DNA from 4 places in the Anoxybacillus sp. CHMUD genome. Region 1 is predicted to be linked to each of the others. Evidence: riboswitches for the same ligand, from Rfam matches in the RefSeq annotation. Region 1 holds a riboswitch; each other region holds the start of a gene.

The links. A riboswitch is a leader RNA that binds a small molecule or an ion and turns the genes downstream of it on or off. The one in region 1 is predicted to bind S-adenosylmethionine.
Region 2: linked by a shared signal. The riboswitch ahead of mtnW (2,3-diketo-5-methylthiopentyl-1-phosphate enolase) and the one ahead of metK (methionine adenosyltransferase) in region 1 are both predicted to bind S-adenosylmethionine.
Region 3: linked by a shared signal. The riboswitch ahead of ETB99_RS13575 (methionine biosynthesis PLP-dependent protein) and the one ahead of metK (methionine adenosyltransferase) in region 1 are both predicted to bind S-adenosylmethionine.
Region 4: linked by a shared signal. The riboswitch ahead of ETB99_RS06810 (methionine ABC transporter ATP-binding protein) and the one ahead of metK (methionine adenosyltransferase) in region 1 are both predicted to bind S-adenosylmethionine.

Annotation. Positions count from the first base shown of each region.
Region 1 is NZ_SDLG01000009.1:67,065-70,304, forward strand. Features, by position in the region: gene metK (methionine adenosyltransferase) at 40-1,245, opposite strand; SAM riboswitch class I at 1,366-1,474, opposite strand; gene pckA (phosphoenolpyruvate carboxykinase (ATP)) at 1,648-3,234, shown strand.
Region 2 is NZ_SDLG01000019.1:39,752-42,991, reverse strand. Features, by position in the region: gene ETB99_RS11685 (2-hydroxy-3-keto-5-methylthiopentenyl-1-phosphate phosphatase) at 1-155, opposite strand, end outside; gene mtnW (2,3-diketo-5-methylthiopentyl-1-phosphate enolase) at 155-1,375, opposite strand; SAM riboswitch class I at 1,436-1,543, opposite strand; gene ETB99_RS11675 (pyridoxal phosphate-dependent aminotransferase) at 1,633-2,805, opposite strand; gene ETB99_RS11670 (carbon-nitrogen family hydrolase) at 2,902-3,240, shown strand, end outside.
Region 3 is NZ_SDLG01000027.1:12,911-16,150, forward strand. Features, by position in the region: gene ETB99_RS13565 (DODA-type extradiol aromatic ring-opening family dioxygenase) at 1-643, opposite strand, end outside; gene ETB99_RS13570 (cupin domain-containing protein) at 766-1,245, shown strand; SAM riboswitch class I at 1,360-1,467, shown strand; gene ETB99_RS13575 (methionine biosynthesis PLP-dependent protein) at 1,540-2,643, shown strand; gene metC (cystathionine beta-lyase) at 2,647-3,240, shown strand, end outside.
Region 4 is NZ_SDLG01000007.1:88,981-92,220, reverse strand. Features, by position in the region: gene ETB99_RS06815 (methionine ABC transporter permease) at 1-591, opposite strand, end outside; gene ETB99_RS06810 (methionine ABC transporter ATP-binding protein) at 581-1,609, opposite strand; SAM riboswitch class I at 1,685-1,790, opposite strand; gene ETB99_RS06805 (O-acetylhomoserine aminocarboxypropyltransferase/cysteine synthase family protein) at 1,948-3,240, opposite strand.

The sequences.
Region 1 (3,240 bases):
AGGAAAGGAGAGCTACATCTTGTAACTCTCCTCTTTTCCTTACTTCGCTAACTGTAACGCTTGTTGTTTTAACGCTTCCGCTTTATCTGTACGCTCCCAAGGAAGATCAATGTCCGTGCGACCGAAGTGACCATAAGCTGCTGTTTGCTTATAAATCGGGCGACGGAGATCGAGCATTTTAATAATGCCTGCTGGGCGAAGGTCGAAGTTGTTGCGCACCACTTCAATTAATACATCCTCAGATACTTTGCCTGTGCCGAACGTGTCGATTGAGATCGATACAGGTTGCGCCACACCGATCGCATATGCTAATTGCACTTCACATTTATCCGCAAGACCTGCTGCGACAATGTTTTTCGCTACGTAACGAGCCGCATATGCTGCCGAGCGATCTACTTTCGTTGGGTCTTTTCCTGAGAAAGCCCCACCGCCGTGACGAGCATAACCACCGTAAGTGTCAACGATAATTTTGCGTCCTGTTAACCCTGCGTCACCTTGTGGACCACCGATGACGAAACGACCTGTTGGGTTAATGAAATATTTTGTGTTTTCATCGATCAACTCCGCTGGAACGACAGGTTGAATGACATGTTCTTTAATGTTGCGCACAATTTGATCTTGCGTAATTTCTGGATGATGTTGTGTGGAAACAACGATCGTATCAATGCGTACAGGTTTGCCGTTTTCATCATACTCTACTGTCACTTGCGTTTTTCCGTCCGGGCGTAAGTATGGTAAAATGTCTTCTTTACGCACTTCTGCTAAACGGCGCGCAAGTTTATGGGCAAGTGAAATTGGAAGCGGCATAAGCTCTTTCGTTTCGTTGCACGCAAAACCAAACATTAATCCTTGGTCTCCTGCACCGATCGCTTCGATTTCTTCATCTGTCATTTGTCCTTCACGAGCTTCTAACGCTTTATCAACACCCATCGCAATATCTGGAGATTGTTCATCAATGGATGTTAATACGGCGCACGTATCTGCGTCAAAACCGTATTTTGCACGCGTATAGCCAATTCCACGAATCGTTTCACGGACAATTTTCGGAATGTCTACATATGTAGATGTTGTAATTTCTCCGCTCACTAAAACAAGTCCTGTTGTTACACTCGTTTCGCACGCAACACGCGCATTTGGATCATTTGCTAAAATCGCATCTAAAATCGCATCGGAAATTTGGTCACAAATTTTATCCGGATGCCCTTCCGTTACAGATTCAGATGTAAACAGACGACGTTTAGGCATTCAAACATTCCTCCTCAGTATAATGACAAATGATACGGTACTCATCCCTCTTATTATGGTCTATCGTGAAAAAAACCTTTCCCTCAGAGGAAAGGTTTTTGCATTTGTCTGCGCCTTTCACTCTTATCGTTCAAGGGCGTTCCCTTGCCACAGGTTAGCACCTTTTCACGTATGTGACGGTTGCTGGGTTTCATCGGGCCTGTCTCCCTCCACCAACTCGGGATAAGAGTATCCGTTCATTTCAGCATCATACCACATCCGTACGAAACGAGTCAACGTTTTTCTATATGGATTATTTTGAAATTAAACTGAAGAAAAATACAATAATTAGTATGGACTATTTATCAAAATGTGTTATACTTTTTACATAAAGATAAATCAAACAAAGGTAGGTTTTGTCCAATGAATTCCATTGAACTGACAAACAAATTATCAACACTCTTACAAAGGGATGGGGTTTTTCATAACTTATCTGTACCACGACTAGTAGAAAAAGTACTAACTCGGAAAGAAGGCATCCTAACTTCATCAGGAGCAATTTGTGCAACAACTGGAAAATATACAGGCCGTTCTCCAAAGGATAAATATATTGTCGAAGAACCGTCTGTGAAACATAAAATTGATTGGGGAACTGTCAATCAACCTATTTCTGAAGAGGTATTTGATAAGCTTTACAACAAAGTGATCGATTATTTAATGACAAAAGAAGAACTATTTGTATTTAATGGCTTTGCAGGCGCAGATCCAGCTTATCGTTTGCCGATTCAAGTGGTCAACGAATTTGCTTGGCATAACTTATTTGCTCATCAATTGTTCATTCGTCCAACAGCGGAAGAATTACAAACACATGAACCACAATTTACAGTCATTTCTGCACCAACATTTAAAGCTGATCCATCTATTGACGGCACGCGCTCAGAAACGTTTATTATCATCTCATTCGAGCGCCGCACTGTACTAATTGGTGGAACAGAATATGCTGGTGAAATGAAAAAATCCATTTTCTCTGTCATGAACTTTTTATTGCCAGAACAAGGAATCTTCCCGATGCACTGTTCAGCAAACGTCGGTCAAGAAGGTGATGTCGCGCTCTTTTTCGGTTTATCTGGTACAGGAAAAACAACGCTTTCTGCTGATCCAAACCGTCGCCTAATTGGCGATGACGAGCACGGTTGGTCAAACAACGGTGTTTTTAATATTGAAGGTGGATGTTATGCCAAATGCATTAACTTATCACGTGAAAAAGAGCCACAAATTTTTGATGCGATTCGCTTCGGCTCTGTATTAGAAAACGTCATCGTTGACCCAGACACGCGCATACCAAACTATGACGATGCAACATTAACTGAAAATACGCGCGCAGCATATCCGCTCGAAGCGATGGATAATATCGTGCAGCCGAGCGTTGCTGGCCATCCGCATACAATCGTCTTTTTAACAGCAGATGCGTTCGGCGTATTGCCGCCAATTAGTAAATTAACGAAAGAACAAGCAATGTACCATTTCTTAAGCGGCTATACGAGCAAATTAGCGGGCACAGAACGCGGAGTGACAGCGCCGGAAGCAACATTTTCTACATGCTTCGGTTCACCGTTTTTACCGCTTCCTGCAACGCGTTACGCAGACATGCTTGGTCAAAAAATTGACGCCCACGGTGTTCAAGTGTTTTTAGTAAACACCGGTTGGACTGGTGGTGGATACGGCGTTGGTGAACGAATGAAGCTATCGTATACACGCGCGATGGTAAAAGCAGCGTTAGAAGGAGAATTAAACAACGTAGAAACCGTTCAAGATCCTATTTTCGGTCTTCATATCCCGCTTCACGTTCCCGGTGTGCCTGATGAAGTGTTACAACCGAAAAGCACATGGGCAGATCAGGAAGCATATGAACAAAAAGCAAAAGAGCTTGCGGCGAAGTTCCGGGAAAACTTTAAAAAATTCACAAACGTTGATCCACGCATCGAAAAACTCGGTGGGCCAATCGCGTAAACAACA
Region 2 (3,240 bases), on a different contig from region 1:
ATGCGTCCGACACCTTGTTGTACGGAACATCTTTGCGCAAGTACGTCATCTTTGATGGCCTCCCACTCGGGCGGAGCGAACTGTTTCATAAGCGCAATAATGTTGTCGTTTAACGTAATCGTTCCATCAAAGTCGCAAAAAATAATTGGCTTCATCAAGCGCCCCCCCATAAATCAAGCGCTTGTTGTAACGCTTCGTTTTCTTTTGCCGCATCATGAAGCGAACGACCAGCAAGCACCGCATCAACTGCGGCACGAAACGCTTGCCCGCCACCGACAGCGCCTTGCGGATGTCCGTGCACTCCGCCGCCTGCGTTAATGACGGAGTCGATGCCAAAATCGCGCACTAAAAGCGGCACAAGCCCCGGATGAATGCCGGCAGATGGCACAGGGAATGTGCGTAAAAACGGTTCTTCTTTCGTAAGTTCATGGGCAATCGCAACCGTCTGTTCTTTTTCAAGCGCGACACTTCCATACGGTGATGGGAAGAGCGAAAAATCCGCCCCGGTCATGCGCAATAGTTTTCCAAGAAGAAGCGCATAGCTAACTCCATATACGTGCGATGAGGCGATCGCGCCGCTAAACGACGGATGTGCCATAATCGGCAAGCGAATGTCATCGTCTTCACGAAGCGCCTGCAACACGTCAAGTCCGTATGTAAACACGTTAAACAACAACACGTCCGCCCCTAGCTCCGCCGCACGCTTCGCTTTGTCTTTTAGTTCAAACGTTTTACCTGTTAAATTGACCGCATATAACGTTCGATGCCCTGTTTGTTCGTACACTTCCTGAAGCGCTTGTTTTCCTGCGACAATGCGCTTTTCAAACGGCGTTAAGTCATTGTCAAATAAAATTTCATCGTCTTTCACGAGATCGACCCCACCGAGCGCTTGTAGTTTTAATTGTTCGGTGACGTATTGTAAATCACGCCCAATGACCGCTTTAAAAATGCTCATCACAAGCGGACGGTCAAAAACGCCAAGCTTTTCGCGTATGCCGTCAATGCCAAAGCGCGGGCCCGGAAACGCACGCTTCAGTTCGTCAGAAAACGTTAAATCAACAAGTTTAATCGTTCCGTCAAGCGACAATTTTCCAAACGTCGTCGTCAAAATCGCTGGAAAATCGGCGCTAAAATTGACGCTCGGATACGAAATGCGCACGAGGGCACGCTTTAGTCTCTTGCCAAAAAACGTATTGACCCGCTCATCTTCTTCGAGCTGTTCAATGGACTGAACAACGCCTTTATGTTTTTTCAACTGCTCTTGTTCAAGCTGCGGCAAATCGGTCCACGACCCGACAGTCAATCCAAGCGCAATCCCTTCCGCTTTTTTCACTAAGTCTTTGTCGTCATGAATCAAATATGTTGCGGTAATCATCTTCCCACTCCTTTACAAATAAAAAACCTCTTCATAAGAAGAGGCTCAATCGTTCGTCTCTTCTTATCTCTCAGCTCATTGCTGCGAGAATTAGCACCGTGCTTAACACTTGTTAAGTCGGTTGCCGGGCTTCATCGGGCTCGTCCCTCCACCTACTCTTGATAAGAATTCGCAATGTATAAAATTTTTCAAACAGTTCGTTTTTCACAAATTTAATTCGAATTATGACAGCACATGCCGATTTTGTCAACGATTTTTTAAAAAAGTTGCAACCGCCCGATGCGTTCCGCTGCTTCTTGAAGTCTTGCTTCGCTTGTGAGTAGCCCTGTGCGCACATAGCCTTCCCCATGTTCGCCAAACCCAATGCCCGGAGCGACCGCCACGTGCGCTTTTTGAAGCAAAAGGTCAGCAAACGTTTCCGACGTATAGCCGTTTGGCACCGGAAGCCAAGCGAAAAACGAACCTGCTGGCGCTTGCACATCCCAGCCGATGTCACGCAATGCATGAACGAACGTGTTTCTTCTTGCTTCATACGTCGCGACAAGCTCGGCGACGCATTGTTGCGAATCAAGTAGTGCGACTGCTGCCGCTTCTTGAATCGCCCCGAACATGCTGACGTATAAATGGTCTTGTAATACGTTGATCGCTTCGATCATGCTTTCGTTACCGACCGCAAAACCGATGCGCCATCCTGCCATATTGTACGTTTTTGAGAACGTATAAATTTCAATGCCGACGTCTTTGGCCCCTTCGACTTGTAAAAAGCTTACTGGCTTTTTCCCGTCAAAGCCGATCGCTCCGTATGCGAAATCGTGTACAACACCGATACGATGTTTTTCAGCAAACGAAACCGTGTCTTGAAAAAACGATTTCGTTGCGGTTGCGCCGGTCGGATTGTTCGGATAGTTTAAAAACATCAGTTTCGCCTTGCGAACGACATCTTTGTTTAGCTCCTCGTAATTAGGTAAAAAGCCGTTTTCCGCCCGTAGCGGCATCATTTCCATGCGCGCCCGCGCAAGCACGACCCCCGACCAATAGTCTGGATAACCGGGATCAGGAACGAGCACAACATCGCCCGGATTTAATAAGCAAAGCGGCATTTCAACAAGCCCTGCTTTTCCGCCAAACAAAATAGCGACTTCTTTTTCAGGATCAATCGTCACGCCATACTCGCGTTTATAAAACGTCGCGACTGCTTCTTTCAAAAACGAATAGCCGCGAAATGGTGAATATTTATGATACATAGGCTTTGCTACCGCCTGTTGCATCGCGCTTACAATGTGCGCTGGTGTCGGCTGATCTGGATTTCCTTGTCCGAGATTAATGACATCATGTCCTTCGGCAATGACTGCGTTCACTTTTTGCACGAGCGAAGCAAAAAATTGCTTCGGAAGTTGCTGTAACAAGTTCGATTGCGGAAATGTTTTCATTTTTCACACCTACTTCACAAAAAGGTTGAAATTCTAGTCAAGAATCATATATCGTAAAAATCAAAATGTAAAGAAAATTTTTTTGAGGTGAATGAGATGAATATCGCTTGCGTACAAATGGACATTGCGTTTGGAGCACCGGAAAAAAATAAACAAACAGTCGTGCGCTACATGGAACAAATCGCGAAAGAAGCCGATGTCGTCGTTTTACCTGAACTATGGACGACAGGTTACGATTTAACGAGACTTGCTCATATTGCTGATGAAAACGGCGAACAAACGAAAGCGTTTCTTTCCGAACTTGCCCGCACGTATCATGTGCATATCGTCGGCGGATCGGTCGCGAAAAAAGTGGCGGACAACATAACGAATACGATGTATATCGTCCATCGAAACGGCGATGTCGTTTGTGAATATAGCAAACTTCATTTGTTT
Region 3 (3,240 bases), on a different contig from region 1:
CGGCTTGTTTAGCATAAGGGGCTTTTTCTTCATAGTGAAACACATCTTCACTCTGGGCAGATGACTGGGCAAGCAACCAATCATCAAAGGCGACAGCCCAACAATCTACTTTTGTTCGTTCTTCCCAACGAAGCGCCATTAAATTATGCACTGTGCCACCACTACCGATGATCATGACACCTTCGTCACGCAACGGGCGTAACGCTTTACCAAGTTGAAATAGCTGCTTTGGTGTCCACGAAGGAACAACGGATGCCTGAATAATTGGAACGTTTGCTTTTGGAAATAGTCGGCTTAACAATACCCATGAGCCGTGGTCAAGTCCGCGCTTCTCGTCGATATTGACGATGGGGGAGACGTGCTTCAGATGATGTTGGACGCGTTTTGCCCATTCGACTGAACCTTGTGCAGCATAAGTTACTTCGTACAATTCACGTGGGAAGCCGGAAAAGTCATAAATCATCTCATACGTTCCAGCGATCGACGAAACGGTCGGTTGGCGTGTCATCCAATGTGCAGTAAAGACGACGATAGCTTTTGGATGCATCTGTTTTCCGAGCGTTGTTAAAAACGATGTATATGCGCTATCTTCAATCGCTAACATCGGTGATCCATGCGCAAGAAATAAAGCAGGTGCTTTCATTATCTCACTCCTTTTTCTCCAGTGTACCATATATATTTCTGATTTGTCGATTTTTGCATGTGAGGCGCATGGTCGGGCAGTTGTGCATAACATGACGATGAATATGAAAAAGAGGTGAGAACATGTATTATTACTATCCGCATTACGTGTATCCAATGTATCCATATCCGATCATGCCTTATCCGCTTCCGAGGGAATATACGAAAGATTACGGACCGAACCCGTTTGTCATTCAAATTGAAGAAGCGACGAAACGAAACAATATGTTTCGTACGACGATATGGACAGGTTCGCATTTACAAGCGACGTTAATGAGCTTGCGTGTCGGGGAGGATATTGGTTTAGAAATTCATCCGGGCGTGGATCAATTTTTACGTATTGAACAAGGCGAAGGGATTGTACGGATGGGGAAAAAGAAAAACGAGCTAACGTTTGAAAGACGAGTGGGCGACGGCTCTGCTATTTTTGTCCCTGCTGGAACGTGGCATAATGTAATAAATATTGGAAACGTTCCGCTAAAATTGTATTCCATCTATGCACCGCCACAACATCCAGCGGGTACCGTCCATCCGACAAAAGCCGATGCTCTTGCGGCGGAATGAGAGAAAAGACTTGGGGGAAGCCCTCACGTGTTGGAAAAGGATAAAAAATAGTTGCAATTTTTCGGAAAATAAGATACATTAATTAAAAATCAGAAAATTCGATATTGTTTTGCGTTCTTATCGAGAGAAGCGGAGGGACTGGCCCGATGAAGCTTCAGCAACCAGCCGGAAACGGTCAGGTGCTAAATCCAGCGAATTGGCGTTCAATTCGGAAGATAAGAAGAAGCGATTGTCTATGGACAAAAAAGCCTTCTTCTTTGAAGGCTTTTATTTTTTTAGAAAGGAAGAGAGCGAATGAGTCATATCGAAACACGGTTAGCGCAAATTGGAAATCGAAGCGAGACAGCGACGGGGACGGTCAATCCGCCAGTATATTTTTCAACGGCGTATCGTCATGAAGGAATCGGACAATCGACAGGGTACGATTACATTCGAACCGGCAACCCGACGAGACGTATTGTCGAGGAGGCGATTGCGCAGTTAGAAGAAGGGGATCAAGGGTTTGCATGTAGCTCAGGCATGGCGGCGATTCAAACGTTGTTTGCGTTGTTTGAAAGCGGCGATCATTTCCTCGTTTCGGCCGATTTATATGGCGGAACGTATCGGCTATTTGAAAAAGGGTGGAAGAAATACGGTTTGTCGTTTACATACGTCGATTTTCGCGATCTCGATGCGGTAAAGGCGCATGTGACGGACAAAACGAAAGCGATTTTTTTAGAAACGCCGACAAATCCGCTCATGCAAGAGGCGGATATTGAAGCGGTGGCAACGTTTGCGAAGCAATATGGGCTTCTTCTTATTGTTGATAATACGTTTTACACCCCTGTGTTACAAAAGCCATTAACGAAAGGGGCGGACATCGTCATTCATAGCGCAACGAAATATTTAGGCGGGCATAACGACGTGCTTGCCGGGCTCATTGTTGCCAAAGGAAAAGAGCTGTGCGAGCAACTCGCGATGTATCATAACGCCATCGGTGCGGTGTTATCACCGTTTGATTCATGGCTGTTAATTCGCGGCATGAAGACGCTTGCGCTGCGCATGCGTCAGCACGAACAAAACGCAAAGGCGATATATAAATTTTTAGTCGAACATGAAGATGTGACGGACGTATTGTATCCGGGAAGAGGCGGCATGTTGTCGTTTCGCGTGCGCGATGAAAAATGGGTGAATACCTTTTTACGAAGTTTAAAACTGATTACGTTTGCGGAAAGTTTAGGCGGTGTCGAAAGTTTTATTACGTATCCCGCGACGCAAACACATATGGATATTCCAGAGGATATTCGCATCGCCAACGGGGTATGTAATCGTTTGTTACGTTTTTCGGTCGGTATTGAACACGCTGATGATTTAATTGCTGATTTAGCACAAGCGTTTCAGCGTATGAAAGAGGTGTGAAAAGTGGATATACAAACAAAGCTCGTTCACAATCAATGGCAAATTGATACGCAAACGGGGGCAGTGAGTGTCCCGATTCATCATGCGTCGACGTTTCATCAGTTTGATTTTGATACGTTTGGCAAGTACGATTATAGCCGTTCTGGCAACCCGACGCGTGAGGCGCTTGAGGAAACGATTGCGGAATTAGAAGGTGGAGTGAGCGGTTTTGCGTTCGCATCGGGCATGGCGGCCATTTCTACGGCATTTTTATTGTTGTCAAAAGGCGATCACGTACTGATTACCGATGACGTATATGGTGGAACGTATCGCATCATCACGGACGTATTGAGCCGATTTGGCATTGAACATACGTTTGTTGATATGACTGATTTAGATGCGGTGGCACGTCACATTCGTCCAAATACGAAAGTCATTTATATGGAAACGCCGTCCAATCCGCTTTTGAAAATTACAGATATTCGTGGGGTTGTGAAGCTTGCGAAAGCGCACGGTTGTTTGACGTTTTTAGATAATACGTTTGCGACTCCTTTGTTGCAGCGTCCGCTTGATCTCGGTGTCGATGTCGTTTTGCATAGCGCAACGAAATTTTTAGCA
Region 4 (3,240 bases), on a different contig from region 1:
TGCAACGAACGTGACGTCGTTATTGTCACGTTGAAACCCTTCTAAATACGCTAAGTTTCCAAGCCCCCCAGCACCGACAACTCCTGCCATCGCTGTATAACCAACGAGCGCGATCGCTGTAACTGTAATACCAGATACAAGTGCTGGCAACGCTTCAGGGAGAAGCACTTTCCAAATAATTGTTGCTGTCGTTGCCCCCATCGCTTTTGCCGCTTCAATGACACCTTTATCAATTTCACGAAGCGCAATTTCAACCATGCGTGCATAAAACGGAGCGGCCCCGATAATGAGTGCCGGTAGCGCAGCATTCGCTCCAAGAATTGTACCAACAACAAGTTTCGTAAATGGAATGAGCAAAATAATTAAAATAATGAACGGAATGGAACGAAAAATGTTGACGAACGATGCGATCACACCGTTAATAAAACGATTTTCCCATATGTTTCCCTTAGACGTTAAAAACAACAACAATCCGAGTAAAATACCAAGCACAAACGTTGCGACAACGGAGACGGCGGTCATATACAACGTTTCCGTCGTGGCCGCCCATATTTTATCCCAAACGACGTTCGGAAATAGTTCATTGAACATTCGCCAACACCTCCACTTCAACTTCTTGCTGGCGAATAAAAGCGAGCGCTCGCTCAATCTCCTCATTCGCACCGTCTAAATGAATGAACAACACCCCGTATGCTCCGTGATGTGTCTGCGAAATTTTCCCTTGTAAAATATTTATATTTAAATCGAATTGACGAATGAGTTGTGTGATGAGCGGTTGCTCAGCTGCTTCACCAACGAATGTCAGTTGAACAACTTTACCATTCGGATATCGTTCAAGAAGATGCAACATCGCTTCTTTCGTTTCTTCCGGCTCTGTCACTTGCTGAACAAATCGTTTTGTAATCGGCTGTTCTGGCTTGCGGAATACGTGAAGCACTTCGCCCATTTCGACAATTTTTCCGTTTTCCATGACCGCAACGCGATCACAAATTTTGCGAATCACGTGCATCTCGTGTGTAATTAATACGATCGTTAAACCGAGACGTTTATTAATATCAACAAGCAAGTCTAAAATTGAGTCGGTCGTTTGCGGATCAAGCGCCGATGTTGCTTCATCGCATAACAGCACTTTCGGATTGTTCGCTAATGCGCGTGCAATGCCAACGCGTTGCTTTTGTCCGCCGCTCAGTTGCGATGGATACGCATTTTCTCTCCCTTGTAAACCGACGAGTTGAATAAGTTCATCGACACGCTTCATCCGTTCTTCTTTCGTCACGCCAGCAATTTCTAACGGAAAAGCAATATTTTCGCGCACGGTTCGTGACCAAAGCAAATTAAAATGTTGAAAAATCATGCCGATTTGTTGGCGCGCTTGGCGTAACTGCTTCCCGCTAATTTTCCCCATATCTTTCCCATCAACAATCACTTCACCGCTCGTCGGCTTTTCTAATCCGTTCAATAACCGAATGAGCGAGCTTTTCCCTGCTCCACTATAACCGATGATACCGAAAATTTCTCCTTGTTCGATATGCAAATTCACATGATCGACTGCCGTTACATTCCCACTTGCTGCTTTGTACACTTTTGTTACATTCGATAATGTGATCACGTTGCTGTCACCTTCCTTCCATGAAAAAAGCCTTTCTGCTCAAGAGAACAGAAAGGCGCGAATCGTCCATTCTGTCTCTTATCTCTCAAAGCAAACGCTTTGTGTGAATTGGCACCATTTCAGCAGCGCTGACGGTTGCCGGGTTTCATCGGGCACATCCCTCCACCTCTCTTGATAAGAGCGCTTTTAAACGCTTTATTCAGTTAACGTTTTAATATGTTTAAGGATCATTTTAAACTACAAGAGTGAGTATATCATCGAAAGAAGGACGGTGTCAACGAAAAATAATAAAAATTTTTTGACATAGATAAACGTGCTAGCTATATACAACTAACACGCTACACATCCGAATACATCGACCGTACCCCTGTCGCCGCTTCAATCGCCTGTTCTAAGTCTTCAATTAAATCATCGACATTTTCAATACCGACCGATAAACGAATCATATCTTCTGTTACGCCGGATGCTTTCAAATCTTCTGAACTTAACTGTTGATGCGTTGTACTTGCAGGATGAATAATTAAACTTTTTGCATCGCCGACGTTTGCCACATGTGACCAAAGCTTAACGTTGTTAATTAACGTAGCCCCTGCTTCACGGCCACCTTGAATGCCGAAGACAACGACTGCTCCTGCCCCTTTTGGCATATATTTTTTCGCTAGCTCTTTTGCTGGATGATTGTCATGTTCAGGGTACAACACCCAATGGACTGCTGGATGGTTGTCCAAATACTCGACGATTTTTCTCGTATTGGCAATATGTTCTTTCATGCGGACATGCAACGTCTCTAGCCCTAAATTAAACTGGAAGGCGTTGAACGGGCTAATCGCCGGTCCTAAGTCACGTAACAACTGCACGCGTGCTTTGACGATATACGCCGCCGCACCGATGTCTGCGTATACGAGATTATGGTAACTTGGATCTGGCGCCGTAAACGCTGGAAACTTCGGCGAATTCCAATCAAATTTTCCACCATCGACAATGATACCACCTAACGTCGTTCCGTTACCAAGCAACCATTTCGTTGCCGAATGAATAACAATATCCGCTCCGTGTTCGATTGGCCGGCAAAGGTATGGCGTCGCAAACGTGTTGTCAATAATCAACGGAATGCCTGCTTCATGCGCAATTTCCGCAACTGCCTCAATGTCTAACACATGCAGGCTTGGGTTGCCAATTGTTTCAGCAAAAATCGCTTTCGTTTTTGGTGTAATTGCCGCACGGAAATTTTCTGGATCAGACGGATCGACAAAATGTGTTGTAATGCCGTATTTCGGCAACGTATTCGCAAACAAATTGTACGTTCCCCCATATAACGTCGAAGCAGAAACAATATCATCTCCCGCTTGAGCGACGTTTAATATTGCCATCGTAATAGCAGCCATGCCGCTCGCTACCGCTAAAGCACCAATGCCCCCTTCAAGTTGAGCGACACGCTCTTCAAACACCGTTACCGTCGGATTATGAATGCGCGTATAAATGTACCCAGCTTCCTTTAACGCAAACAAATTGGCCGCATGCTCTGTGTTATCAAACAAATACGCATTCGATTGATAAATTGGCACTGCACGCGCTTTCGTTACTGGATCCGTTTGCAAGCCACCGTGCACAGCAATCGTTTCAAATTTCAT